DNA from 4 places in the Salipiger sp. PrR003 genome. Region 1 is predicted to be linked to each of the others. Evidence: riboswitches for the same ligand, from Rfam matches in the RefSeq annotation. Region 1 holds a riboswitch; each other region holds the start of a gene.
The links. A riboswitch is a leader RNA that binds a small molecule or an ion and turns the genes downstream of it on or off. The one in region 1 is predicted to bind cobalamin.
Positions count from the first base shown of each region.

Region 1 (3,201 bases):
GTCATCGCCGATGAGCCGACCAAGGGGCTTGATGCCGCGCGCCGCGACGATGTGGCCGAGTTGCTGATGGCAGAGGTCGGCAGCGGCGGCGGGCTGATCGTCATCACCCACGATCTTGCGCTGGCGCGGCGGGTCGGTGGGCAGATCATCGTGCTGCGCAAGGGCCGCGTGGTCGAGACCGGCCCCACCGCCGATGTCCTTGCCGCGCCAAGATCCGACTACACCGCCCGGCTGATCGCGGCGGACCCCGAGACATGGCAAAAGCGCGCGCCCGCGCCCGCGGGCAGCAGCGTGGTTCGGGCCGAGGGGCTCGCCGCGACCCGCGGCGACCGGGAGCTTTTCCGTGATGTGTCGCTGGATATCGCCGCGGGGCAGATCTTCGGGATCACTGGGCCCTCGGGCTGTGGGAAATCGACGCTGGGGGATGTGCTGCTCGGGCTGCACCGCCCCTCCGCCGGGCGCGTCACCCGCACTGCATCTCGGGCGCGCGCCTACCAGAAGCTGTATCAGGATCCCGTCGCGGCCTTTCCGCGGCACCAGAGCCTTCAGCGCACGCTGAGCGATGTGGCGCGGCTGCATGGGCAGGACCCGCGGCAGATCGAGCACCACATGGAGCGCCTCGGCCTTGCCCCAGTGCTGCTGGGTCGCAAGCCGGGCGAGGTCTCGGGCGGGGAGTTGCAGCGACTGGCGATCCTGCGCCTGCTGCTGGTGCGCCCGGCCTTCATCTTTGCCGATGAGCCGACCTCGCGGCTTGATCCGATCACCCAGGCAGAGGTCATCAGCCTGCTTGTGGACACCGCCGAGCGCGACGGCTGCGCCATCATGCTGGTCAGCCACGATCCGGCGCTGGTGGCAAAGACCGCCGACCGAGGGCTTTCGCTTCACTGCCCGGCCGGGATGCAGGGCGACCCCGATACGCCGGGCCGATGCGAGCATGGCAACTTGACAAAGCACGGCGCCGCCCCGAGGTTCGCCGCGAACGGTTCCCATCCGGGATGAAAAGGGAACCCGGTGACGCGGCCTTGGGCCGCGGACTCCGGGACTGCCCCCGCAACTGTAAGCGTCCGTTCCGAGCCACCCGCCCCTCCGGGCGAAGCCACTGCGCCAAACGGCGCGGGAAGGCGGTTTCGGGACCATGGCCGCAAGTCAGGAGACCTGCCGTTCCGGCCCCGCGATCCCGCGGGGGCGTCACCTGCGCAACCGACCGGACGGGGTGTCCGGGAAAGGATATTGATGTTTCTTGCAACCTCGGGCCGCCTCCGCGGCCTTGCGCTGCTGTGCTGCGCCTTGCTGCCCATTCCTGAAACCACATTTGCTGAATCGACCGACTACCCGTTGCAGATCCCCAACTGCGACCGTGTGACGACCTATGCCAAGCCGCCCGAGCGCGTGGTCTCGATCGGCCAAGGCACGACGGAGATCCTGCTCTCGCTCGGCCTCGCCGAGCATATCGTCGGGACCGCCATCTGGCTCGCGCCGCTACCAGCGCCGCTGGTCGACGCGGGGCAAGCCGTGCCGCGCATCGCCGACAACTCGCCCGGTTTCGAGGCCGTGCTGAAAGCCCGCCCCGATTTCGTCGCGGCGCAGTGGATCAACGACATCGCCCCGGATCAGGCCCGGGTTGGCACCTTCGCCCAGTTCGACGATTTCGGCATCAGCACCTATGTCTCGCCTGCGGAATGCGCCAAGAGCGACTTCGTTGCGGGCAGCGGCGACGGCGCCCGCGCGCAGGCCTGGAGCGACGATCTGCTGAACCGGGAGATCACCGAACTGGCCCAGATCTTCGGCGTGCCGGCGCGGGGGGCTGACCTGGTTGCTGCCAATGCCGCCCGGATCGAGGCGGCAACGGCGGGTGCGGCAGCGCTGCAGGCAAGGGACGTCTCGGTGCTCTACTGGTTCTCGTCGCCCGAGATCGCCGGCGAAGCCTATGTGGCCGGGCGGTTCGGAGCCCCGGCATGGATTTCCGAAGTTGTGGGGGTGCGCAACGTGATCACCTCGGACGAGGAATGGCCGCTGGTTGGCTGGGAGACGATTTCAGAGCTCGATCCGGATGTAATCGTGCTGGGCACCATGGAGCGGCGCAACCTCCCCGGCGACGACGTGGGCGCGAAACGCGCGTTCCTGGAAAGCGATCCGGTTGCCAGCCAGCTGCGCGCGGTGCGTGCGGGACATCTGATCGAGATGCCCGCGCATTCGATGAACCCAACGCTTCGGGCCGTCGACGGGGTCGAGGTCCTTTCGACGGGCCTGAAAGACATCGGTCTTACGCGGTGAGCGTTTCGCGCCGGACCCGCTCCGGCCCTCTGACGGGGCTGGGGTCCTTCGTGCTTGCCGGTGGCGTCGCCCTCACCCTCGCGACCTGCTGCGCGGTTCTCTTCGGCGAGATCAGCGTGACCCCGCGCGAGGCCCTGTCCACGCTGGCCAACCGACTCTTCGGGCTCGACCTTCCGGTCGATCCGATCCGCGAGGGGATCGTCTGGCACTACCGGCTGAGCCGGGCGGTGGTCGCCATGTGCGCCGGAGCCTCTCTGGCGATCTGCGGCGTGGTGCTGCAGGCGCTGCTGCGCAACCCGCTCGCCGAGCCCTACCTGCTTGGGATTTCGGCCGGCGCCTCGACCGGCGCGGTGCTGGTCATCGTACTCGCGCTCGGTGCCGGGGCCGTCACGGTTTCGGCCGGGGCCATGGCGGGGGCGCTCCTCGCCTTTGGCTTTGTGGCGGTGCTGTCTTTCGGCGCGGGCCGCGGTGCCGAGAGGGTCATCCTTGCCGGCATCGCCGGCTCGCAGCTGTTCAATGCCGCCACATCCTTCATCGTCACCTCCTCGGCCAGCGCCGAGCAGACCCGTGGCATCATGTTCTGGCTGCTTGGCAGCCTTGGCGGTGTGCGCTGGCCGGATGCCGGCCTGGCCCTGCCCGTGTTGCTCGTGGGGCTGTCTGTCTGCCTCTACCGGGCGCGGGCGCTCGATGCCTTCGCCTTCGGCGAGGATGCGGCCGCCTCGCTCGGGGTCGATGTCGCGCGTGTGCGCGTCGAGCTTCTGGGACTTACCGCACTTCTCACCGCCTGCGTTGTCAGCATCGTCGGGGCCGTGGGCTTCGTCGGGCTGGTGATCCCGCATGCGACCCGCTTCTTCGTCGGTCCGGCGCACGGGCGGCTCATCCTAGGCTCGGCAATTGCGGGCGCGGCCTTCATGGTCTTGGCTGACG
Region 1 covers NZ_JAAGOV010000029.1:31,426-34,626, forward strand. Annotated here, with positions in the region: gene G0D83_RS06120 (ABC transporter ATP-binding protein) at 1-999, shown strand, start outside; cobalamin riboswitch at 979-1,163, shown strand; gene G0D83_RS06125 (ABC transporter substrate-binding protein) at 1,234-2,274, shown strand; gene G0D83_RS06130 (iron ABC transporter permease) at 2,304-3,201, shown strand, end outside.

Region 2 (3,201 bases), on a different contig from region 1:
CTGTCGGTCCAGGTGTAGGCGGCGGCAAGCGACAGCGCCTCGGACAGGTTCACCCCGCCGGTCAGTTCCACGCCCTGCGTCCAGCTGGTGCCGTCGATCTGCACGTAATTTGGGTAGTTGTAGTCAATGAGGTCGGTGATCTCGGTGCGGAAGAGGGTCGCGCCGAGGTAGCCCGCGCCGAAGCGCTGTTCGACGCCGAGCTCGTAGCTCACCGAGGTCTCGGGCTCGAGAACCGGGTTACCCGAGCCGGTTGAGTAGAGCTCGTAGGGAGAGGGCGCGCGGAAGCCCGTGCCGACGCTGGCACGCAGCGTGAGGTCGGGGTTCGGAAGGTAGGCCAGCGAGATTCGGCCCGTGGTCTTGCCGCCGAATTCGGAGTGGTCGTCGTGGCGCAGGGCGGTGACCAGTTCCAGCTTGTCGCTCAGGTGCCAGTCGGCCTGTGCCCAGATTCCGATGGTCGCGTAGTCGCCTTCGCTGTCACCCCATGCGCTGAGTACCTCGAACTCCTCGCGCATGTAATCGGCGCCGAAGGTGAGGGTTGCGGCGCCGAGTCCGGTCTGGCCCTCGTAGCCGAGACCGCGGCGCTGGCCGAGATAGTCAGTATCCGACCCCTCGTAGGTGTCGGTGCGGTCGGTCTCGAAGACCTGCGCCGAGAATTCGTGGCGGACGCCGCCGGTTTCCACGCGCGCGAAAGCCCGCGCGCCGTATTGCTCGCCCTCAACCTTCTCGTCGTGCGTGACGCCGTCCGTCGGGCCGAACTCGTCGTAATCGTGGCTGCTTTTTTCCCAGAAGGCCGCGCCGCCCAGGGTCACCGTGTCGGTCAGCGCGTAGTCGCCCGAGAAGCTAAGACGGGTGGCCTCGTGACCGTCGGCCTCGTCGTTGCCGTCGTCTTCGTCGGCGGCGGAATAGCCGTCGGTCTTGATGTAACTCAGCGACGAGGCGAAACTGCCGCGCGTGCCAAGGTAGCTGAGGTTGTAGCCCAGCTTGCGGGTGTCATAGCTGCCGTATTCGGCTTCGACGCTCTGGCTTAGCCCTTCCTCGGTGGCGCGGTTGGTGGTGATGTTCACCACGCCGCCGATCGCCTCGGAGCCGTAGAGCGCCGATTGCGAGCCCTTCAGCACCTCGATGCGACTGATGCCGCCGGTGGTCAGCGTGCCGAAGTCGTATTGGATCTGAGGCGCCGAGGTGTCGGTGACGTCGATACCATCGATGTAGACGCCAACATATCGGCTCGAGAGGCCGCGAATGCGCATGTAGGTGAGCCCGCCGATACCGCCGTTACGCGATACGCTGACGCCGGGCAGCCGCGCGAGGTGGTCGGCGAGCAGCGTCTCGCCGCTTTGCTCGAGGTCTTCCTTGGTGACCACCTCCACCGTCACCCCGCTGCGCGCAAGCTCGGTGCTTTCGCCGCGGTTGGCGCTGAGGGTCAGCGTGCCGAGGTCGGTGGCCTCCTGCGCGAAGGCGGTGCCCGTGAGGCCGAGCGTGGTGAGGGCGGTGGCTGTGAAGAGCGCTGCGCGCTGCGTTGGCTTCATGGTCCCTTTTCCGTTCTTTTCTTGTCGCCGGAAGGGAGTCCCCTGCCGCAGACGGTTAGCGTGATGCCACCTCTACGGAAGGTCCGTCGCCCGCGGCGCTCCCCGCGCCGGGACTGGGTGATCGGCTTCGGCAGGTCTCCTGACTCGCGGGTCATCGCTTGGCCGGGTCTTCCCGCCCCGAAAGGCAGTGACTTAGGTCCGGCGTCGCTCTCCGCCTACAGTTGCGGGGGCAGTCACGGAGTTGGGCAGGCCGCCCGCACCGCATTCCCTATTCACCGGGCAGCAAGCCGCCCGGAACCGAAGCAGGGACGGCATAGCGACTCGCCGCGCGTCGCGCAATGATCAGAAACGGTCGGACACCTTGAGGCGCGCGGGCTCAGCTCCGCAGCCCGTCCAGGACCGGCTGGCGCAGCACCACGGCGGCGGGCAGCAGGGACAGCAGCAGGGCGAGCGAGACGAAGCCGGCCAGCAGGTGCAGCTCGGTCCAGCCCGGCAGGGCCGAGATCGCGATGTCGGTGCGGGCGCTCAGCACGCGCGACAGCAGCCCCGCCGCGCCCCAGCCAACCGCCAGTCCGAGCAGCGCCCCCGCGAGCAGCAGCACCGCGCAGAAGGCCCAGACCGTGGCGAAGACGAAGCGCCGGGGCGCGCCGAGCGCGCGCAGCAGCGCGATCTGGCGGCGGAAGAGGCGGGTGAGGATGAAGAGCCCGGTGAGCACGCTCGCCGCCACCAGCCCCTGGGTGACCAGCGCCATCACCGACATCGCCTGGCGCACGTCGCCGATCACTCGGTAGAGCCGCGAAAGCACCGCGCCGGGGAAGAAGGCCATGGTTTCGCCGTCCCGGGTGAACTCGGAACGCAGCGCGTAATTGGCCCAGAGCTCCTGCGCTCGCACCACCACGGCGGGGGTGCCGGGAAAATACTCGGGATCGAAGGGCGGGCCGATCCGGGCCTCATTGTCCGGCGCGTGGCCGTTGGCGAGCCCGTGGATTTCCCAGACGTATTCGACCGGGATCAGGATCGCCCGATCCCAGGGCGTGCCGGTGGGCGCCATGCGGCCGACCACGGTGATGGCTGCGCCATGGTCGTGGTCGTGGGCCTCGTCGTGGTGAGTGTCTCCATCATGGTCCTCTGCCCCTACCGCCTCGTGGCTGCCGCCATGCGCCTCGGGATCGGCAGCGTCGCCGGTGCCATGCGCGGGGGTGAAGCCTGCGCCGATCTCCAGCGGCACCAGCGCGCCGATCACCGCCTCGGCGTGATCCTCCCAGAGCCGCCCCTCAATCCGGTCCTCGGAAAGATGGCGCAGGAAGTCCGCGGTCGTGCCGACCACCGGCGCGCTGCCGTAGCTGTCTCCGAACGCCAGCGGCGCGGCGATGGAGACCTGCGGGTGACCGGCGATCTCGGCGTAGGCGGTGCCCGAAACCAGCCCCATGTCCGAGGGCTGCAGGAAGACCGAGGCGAAGAGGGCAGTCAGCTCGCTGCCCGGCGCCGCGACGATGACGTCGAACTTGTCCGCCGCCTGCGCTGTGCCGCGGCGCAGCCCGCGCTCCTGCGCCAGCAGCCCGATGCCCATGCCGGTCGAGATTCCGATGAGCAGCACGAAGAGCCCCGTGCTCCAGCGAAAGCGCCCGAGAAAGCCGCGCAGCAGCGGCCAGGGGGCATAGCCGCGCAGGAC
Region 2 covers NZ_JAAGOV010000025.1:21,228-24,428, reverse strand. Annotated here, with positions in the region: gene G0D83_RS03010 (TonB-dependent siderophore receptor) at 1-1,529, opposite strand, end outside; cobalamin riboswitch at 1,641-1,846, opposite strand; gene G0D83_RS03005 (FtsX-like permease family protein) at 1,906-3,201, opposite strand, start outside.
Region 2: it holds a riboswitch for cobalamin, as region 1 does, so the genes downstream of both, G0D83_RS03010 (TonB-dependent siderophore receptor) here and G0D83_RS06125 (ABC transporter substrate-binding protein) in region 1, are expected to answer to the same signal.

Region 3 (3,201 bases), on a different contig from region 1:
CCGCGCTCGGCGCCGAGCTGACCCTGCCGGGCCTCGCGCAATCGGTGGTGCTGACCCGCACGCCGGGCCGGGCCTCGTCGATGCCCGAGGGCGAGACGCTGGCCAATTTCGCCGCCACCGGCGCGACGCTCGCGATCCACCTGTCGATCCAGAACATCGCGCGGGTGGTTGCCGATCTCTCCCCCGCCTATGGCGCGGACTGCCCCGTCGCCGTGGTCTACCGCGCCAGTTGGCCGGACGAGGTGATCCTGCGCGGCACGCTGTCGGACATCGAGGACAAGCTCGGCGCGGGCATCACCCGCACCGCGCTCATCCTTGTCGGACCGGCGCTGGCGGGCGAGGGCTTTGAAGAGAGCTGCCTCTATGCGGTGGACTACGACCGCCGCCACCGCCCGCAAAGCGCCGAGAGCCCGTGGAGTGGCTGGACCCCCGAGCAGGAGGCGCAGATCGATGGCTGAGGTTCCCGGACTTCTGGTCTCGGCGCCCTCGTCGGGCACCGGCAAGACCACGGTGATGCTGGGCCTGCTGCGGGCGCTGGCCGAGGACGGCTTGGCGGTTCAGCCCTTCAAGTCCGGCCCCGACTACATCGACCCGGCCTTCCACCGCGCTGCCAGCGGGCGGCTAAGCTTCAACCTCGACGGCTGGGCCATGGGACCACACCTCTGGCAGGCGATCGCGGCGCAGGCGGCGGGGGCGGACATCTGCCTCGCCGAGGGCTCGATGGGGCTCTACGACGGGGTCGCGACGCGCGGCCAGCAGGGCTTTGGCAGCAGCGCCGAGACGGCGCGGGCGATGGGCTGGCCGGTTGTGCTGGTGCTCGACGTGGGCGGGCAGGCGCAATCCGCCGCCGCAACGGCGCTGGGGTTCCGGCAGTACATGCCCGATCTGCCCTTCGCCGGGGTGATTCTCAACCGCGTCGCCTCGCCCCGCCACGAGCGGCTCACGCGGCTCGGCATGGAGCGCGCCGGGCTGCCGGTGCTCGGCGTGCTGCCCCGGCGCGGCGACCTGACCCTGCCGGAGCGGCACCTCGGGCTCATCCAGGCCGTGGAGCATCCGGACCTCGAAGCCGCCATCGCCGGGTACGCCGCCTTCCTGCGCGAGCATGTCGACCTTGCCGCGCTCCGCACCGCTGCTGCGGGCGGGCCGTTGCCCGGCGCAACGCCGGCCCTGCCCAGGCCCCCGGCGCAGCGCATCGCGCTGGCGCAGGACGCGGCCTTTTCCTTCACCTATCCGCACCTTCTCGAAGGCTGGCGCGCCGCCGGGGCCGAGGTCCTGCCGTTCTCTCCGATCGCCGATGAGCCGCCCGCCGCCGGGGCCGATCTGGTCTGGCTGCCCGGAGGCTACCCCGAACTGCACGCCGGGCGGCTCGCCGCCGCCGAGACCTTCCGCGCCGGGTTGCGCCGCCATGCCGAGACGCGCCCGGTCCACGGCGAGTGCGGCGGCTACATGGCCCTTGGCGCGGGGCTGATCGACAAAGGCGGCACGCGGCACGAAATGGCGGGCCTGCTGGGCCTCGTCACCAGCTATGAGACCCGCAAGTTCCACTTGGGCTATCGCCGCGCGGTGCTGCGCGCGCCGATGCCGGGCTTCGACGCCGGGGCGGCGCTGCGCGGCCATGAGTTCCATTACTCCACCATCTTGCAGCAACCCGACCCGCCGCTGGCCGAGGTCGCCGATGCCGATGGCGCCCCGGTGGCCGAGACCGGCTCGCGGCGCGGGCAGGTCACGGGAACCTTCTTTCACCTGATCTCGGCGGAGGAGCCGTCTGCCCCCCGCGCACAAGCCGAAGAGGAGGCGCGCATCCAGACCAAAGCCCGGCGCTGAGCCGACCCCGCATGGTGTCCCGCACGGGACGCAAGGGAACCGGGTGAGAGGCCCGGACTGCCCCCGCAACTGTAAGCGAGGAGCGCCGAGGAAGATCCACTGGCAGGCATGCCGGGAAGGGCCGAGGCGCGACGATCTGCGAGTCAGGAGACCTGCCATGCGACCCCCTTTCCCGCCCTCATGGGCAATTTCGCTGCCGGTGGGGCAGCCACACGTAAAGGAAATATCATGCATATCGAACCCGGCGTCGTCGACGGCGCCAAACTGGCCTTTGCCGCCGTCACCGCGGCAGGCGCCGCCGGCTATACCGCCAAGCTCGCCGCAGAGGACGCGGCGCGCAGCAACCTCGTTTCGCTTGCCGCGCGCACGCTGATGGCCGCCGTGGGCACCTTCGTCTTCTTCGAGGTGCTGCCGCACTTCCCGGTGGGTGTCTCTGAGGTGCATTTCATCCTCGGCTCGACGCTCTTCCTGCTGCTCGGCGCCGCACCCGCCGCGATGGGTCTGGCGCTGGGTCTGCTTGTTCAGGGGCTGTTCTTCGCGCCCAGCGACCTGCCGATGTACTTCGTCAATGTCACCACGCTTCTGGTGCCGCTCTTCGCAACCGCGGCGCTCGCCCGTCGTGTGGTGCCCGCGGACACGGCCTATGTGGACCTGCGCTATGCCGACGTGCTGAAGCTCTCGGGTGTGTTCCAGGCCGGGGTCGTCGCCTGGGTCACCTTCTGGGTCTTCTACGGCCAGGGTATCTCGGCCGAGACCTTCGGCGCGGTGCTGACCTTCGGCGGCGCCTACATGCTGGTGCTGCTGATCGAGCCGCTGGCCGATCTCGCCGCGCTCGCCGCCGCGAAATCGCTGCGCGACACCGGGCTCGGCCGGCTCTTCGCGCCAAGGCTCTATACCGCCTGACCAGGCGCCCGGTCCCCAGAACGGGGCCGGGCACCCACCGCAAGGAAAGCTCCATGATCCAGGACCTCTGGCTTGTCGGCATCGGCACCGGCAGCCCCGGCCATGTGACCCTCGAGGGGGTACAGGCGCTGCGCGACGCGGCCGTCATCCTGCTGCCGCTGAAGGGCGAGGCGAAAGACGACCTCCGGGCGCTGCGCCAGGTGATCCTCGAGGCCGCGGGCACAAACGCCGAGATCCGCACCTTCACCTACCCCGTGCGCGATCCGACGCTCCCCTATGCCGAGCGCGTCGCCGCCTGGCACGACGAGATCGCCCGGCGCTGGATCGCGGCGCTGCACGGCGCGCCGGAGGGGCCGGTCGCCTTGCTGGTCTGGGGGGATCCGGCTCTCTACGACAGCACGCTGCGCATCGCCGGGCGCCTCCAGCCGCCCCCAAGGCTGCGGGTGGTCCCCGGCATCACCGCGATCCAGGCGC
Region 3 covers NZ_JAAGOV010000026.1:152,534-155,734, forward strand. Annotated here, with positions in the region: gene cobM (precorrin-4 C(11)-methyltransferase) at 1-458, shown strand, start outside; gene G0D83_RS04455 (cobyrinate a,c-diamide synthase) at 451-1,824, shown strand; cobalamin riboswitch at 1,820-1,999, shown strand; gene G0D83_RS04460 (energy-coupling factor ABC transporter permease) at 2,053-2,727, shown strand; gene cobF (precorrin-6A synthase (deacetylating)) at 2,781-3,201, shown strand, end outside.
Region 3: it holds a riboswitch for cobalamin, as region 1 does, so the genes downstream of both, G0D83_RS04460 (energy-coupling factor ABC transporter permease) here and G0D83_RS06125 (ABC transporter substrate-binding protein) in region 1, are expected to answer to the same signal.

Region 4 (3,201 bases), on a different contig from region 1:
GCGATCCAGCTGGTGCCATCACTGCGCGCGCCCGGACGGGCGGCGGTGCTGGGGCCGACCTACAACGAGCATGCGGCGGCGCTGCGCGCGGGCGGTTGGCAGGTGACCGAGACAACCCGCCTCGCGGCCCTTCACGGCGCCGATATCGCCGTGGTGGTAAACCCTAACAACCCCGACGGGCGGCACAGCGATCCCGAGACGCTTTGTGCGCTGGCAGCGCGGGTCGGGCTGCTGGTGGTGGACGAGAGTTTTGCCGATCCCGAGCCCGGGCGCTCCATCGCGCCGCGCCTCGACGGAGGCCTGCCGAACGTCATCGTGCTGCGCTCCTTCGGCAAGTTCTACGGGCTGGCCGGTCTGCGGCTGGGGTTCGCGCTGGCGCAAGGCGCGCTCGGCGACCGGCTGGCCGAGCTTGCCGGGCCCTGGCCGGTCTCGGGCCCGGCGATCGAGATCGCCTCGGCGGCGCTTGCCGACCGCCAGTGGCAGGCGGAGACCACCGCGCGCCTCACCAGCGACGCCGCGCGGCTCGACGCCCTGGCGCAGGGGACCGGCTGGGCCTTGGTCGGCAGCACGCCGCTTTTCCGCACCTACGCCGCCCCGGACGCGCTGGCGGCGCAGGACCGCCTTGCCCAGAGCCATGTCTGGACCCGCATCTTCCCCTATTCCGAGCGCTGGATCCGCCTCGGCCTGCCGCCCTCGGACCGCTGGGCACAGCTCGAGGCGGCCTTCGCCACGCTTTGAGCGCTCAGAATTCGACGCCCTGCTGCGCCTTGATCCCGTCGCGGAACGGGTGCTTGACCAGCGTCATCTCGGTCACCAGGTCCGCCGCCTCGATCAGCTCGGGCTTGGCGTTGCGCCCGGTCAGGCAGACGTGGGTCATCTCCGGTTTCCGTTCGAGCAGGAAGCCGACCACCTCGTCGATATCGAGATACCCGTAGCGCAGCGCGATGTTGATCTCGTCGAGCAGCACGAAGCGCACCTCGGGATCGAGGATCTGTTCCTGCGCGATCTGCCAGCCGCGCTGCGCCGCCGCGATGTCGCGCGCGCGGTCCTGCGTCTCCCAGGTGAAGCCCTCTCCCGAGACGAAGAAGCGGCACTCATCGGCAAATTTCTCGCGGATCATCTTCGCCTCGCCGGTGACCCAGTTGCCCTTGATGAACTGCACCACGGCGCAGGGCATGCCATGGGCGATGCAGCGCAGGATCATCCCGAAGCCCGACGACGACTTGCCCTTGCCGGGGCCGGTATGAACGAGAATGAGGCCCTTTTCAGCGGTTTTCCCGGCCATCATCCGGTCCCGCGCAGCCTTGATTTTCTTCATCTTTTCCGCGTGGCGGGTGTTGGTCTCATCGTTCATGCTGCTCTCTCCGGTCTTGACAGGGGTCGGATTTCCGGGCGATCTGACCCCACGCTGGTGCCCGTGTAAACGGGTGAAAAGGGAATGTGCAGCCGCGAGTGATCGCGGTCAGGCACAGCCGCCCCCGCGACCGTGAACGGAAAAGGGCGCTCGGAAAGCCACTGGCCATCGGGCTGGGAAGGCAGAGCGCCTGCTGGGCCAAACGCCCTGAATTCCGTGAGCCGGGAGACCTGCCAGCCATGACTTTTGAGACCGGACGGGGTGTGCCGGTGTCGGGGTGTTCCCATGCCCGGGATCCATTCCGCCGTTACCCCTGTGCGCCCAATGGATGAGGCGACACGAATGATGGACTGCGCGCACACGCGTCAGGAGAGTGACACCGAACTGCTGGTCTGCGTGACCTGCCGCCGGGCGGGGGTGACCCCAGAGGACGCGCGGCGCCCCGGTCAGGCGCTCTTTGACCAGATCACCGCGCTCGATCGGCCCGAAGGGGTGCGGATCACCGCCACCGACTGCCTGCAGAACTGCGATTTCGGCTGCACCGTCGCGCTGCGCGGCGGGGCGGAGAAGTGGACCTACGTCTTCGCCAACGTCGACGAGTCCGCGCATCCCGAGATGCTGCTCGCCGGCGCCGCGCAATACCACGCGGCGCCCGACGGGGTGATCCCCTGGCGCCAGCGCCCCGAGCATTTCAAGCGCAACTGCGTCGCCCGCATCCCCCCGCTTACCCCCGCGCCCAAGCAACAGGACCGCTGAACATGGCCGATCTTACGAAACTCCCCGTCACCGTGATCACCGGCTTTCTCGGCTCGGGCAAGACCACCCTCGTCAGCCACCTGATGCGCAACCCGGGCGGGCGGCGGCTCGCGGTGGTGGTTAACGAATTCGGCGACGTCGGCGTCGATGGCGAGATCCTGCGCGGCTGCGCGATCCCGGACTGCCCCGCCGAGAACGTGGTCGAGCTGGCCAACGGCTGCATCTGCTGCACCGTGGCCGACGATTTCATCCCCACCATCGAGGCGCTGCTGGCGCTCGAGCCGCGCCCCGACCACATCCTCATCGAGACCTCGGGCCTCGCGCTGCCGAAGCCGCTGCTGCAGGCCTTCGACTGGCCGCAGATCCGCGCCCGCATCACCGTCGACGGCGTCATCGCGCTCGCCGACGCCGAGGCGGTCGCAGCGGGCCGCTTCGCCCCCAACGTGGCGGCGGTGGACGCACAGCGCGCCGCCGACGAGAGCCTCGATCACGAGACGCCGCTGTCGGAGGTCTTCGAGGACCAGATCGCCTGCGCCGACATCGTGCTGCTGACCAAGCCCGATCTTGCCGGCGCCGAGGCCGTGGCCCGTGCCCGCGAGGTCATCGCCGCCGAGGCGCCGCGCCCGATGCCGGTGGTCGAAGTGGCAGAAGGCGTGGTCGACCCGCGGATCATCCTCGGGCTCGGTGCCGCCGCCGAGGACGATCTCGACGCCCGGCCCAGCCACCATGACACCCCGCACGACCACGACCACGAGGAGTTCGAGTCGATCACCGTCGACCTTCCCGAGCTCGCCGATCCCGCGCAGCTGGTCCACGCCATCGAGGGGCTCGCCCGCAGCCACAACATCCTGCGGGTGAAGGGCTATGCGGCGGTCTCGGGCAAGCCGATGCGCCTGCTTGTGCAGGCCGTGGGCGCGCGGGTGCGGCACCAGTTCGACCGTATGTGGCAGCCGGGCGAGGCCCGCGCCGGGCGGCTGGTGGTGATCGCCGAGCATGATGACATCCGCGAAGACGAGATCCGCGCCGCCCTGAGCCGCGCAGTGCTCGATCCGGCCCTCTAGGCCGCGCCGCAGATGCACGTCGTCTTCCGC
Region 4 covers NZ_JAAGOV010000026.1:140,083-143,283, forward strand. Annotated here, with positions in the region: gene cobD (threonine-phosphate decarboxylase CobD) at 1-738, shown strand, start outside; gene cobO (cob(I)yrinic acid a,c-diamide adenosyltransferase) at 743-1,354, opposite strand; cobalamin riboswitch at 1,393-1,607, shown strand; gene G0D83_RS04400 (DUF1636 domain-containing protein) at 1,697-2,110, shown strand; gene cobW (cobalamin biosynthesis protein CobW) at 2,113-3,171, shown strand; gene cobN (cobaltochelatase subunit CobN) at 3,184-3,201, shown strand, end outside.
Region 4: it holds a riboswitch for cobalamin, as region 1 does, so the genes downstream of both, G0D83_RS04400 (DUF1636 domain-containing protein) here and G0D83_RS06125 (ABC transporter substrate-binding protein) in region 1, are expected to answer to the same signal.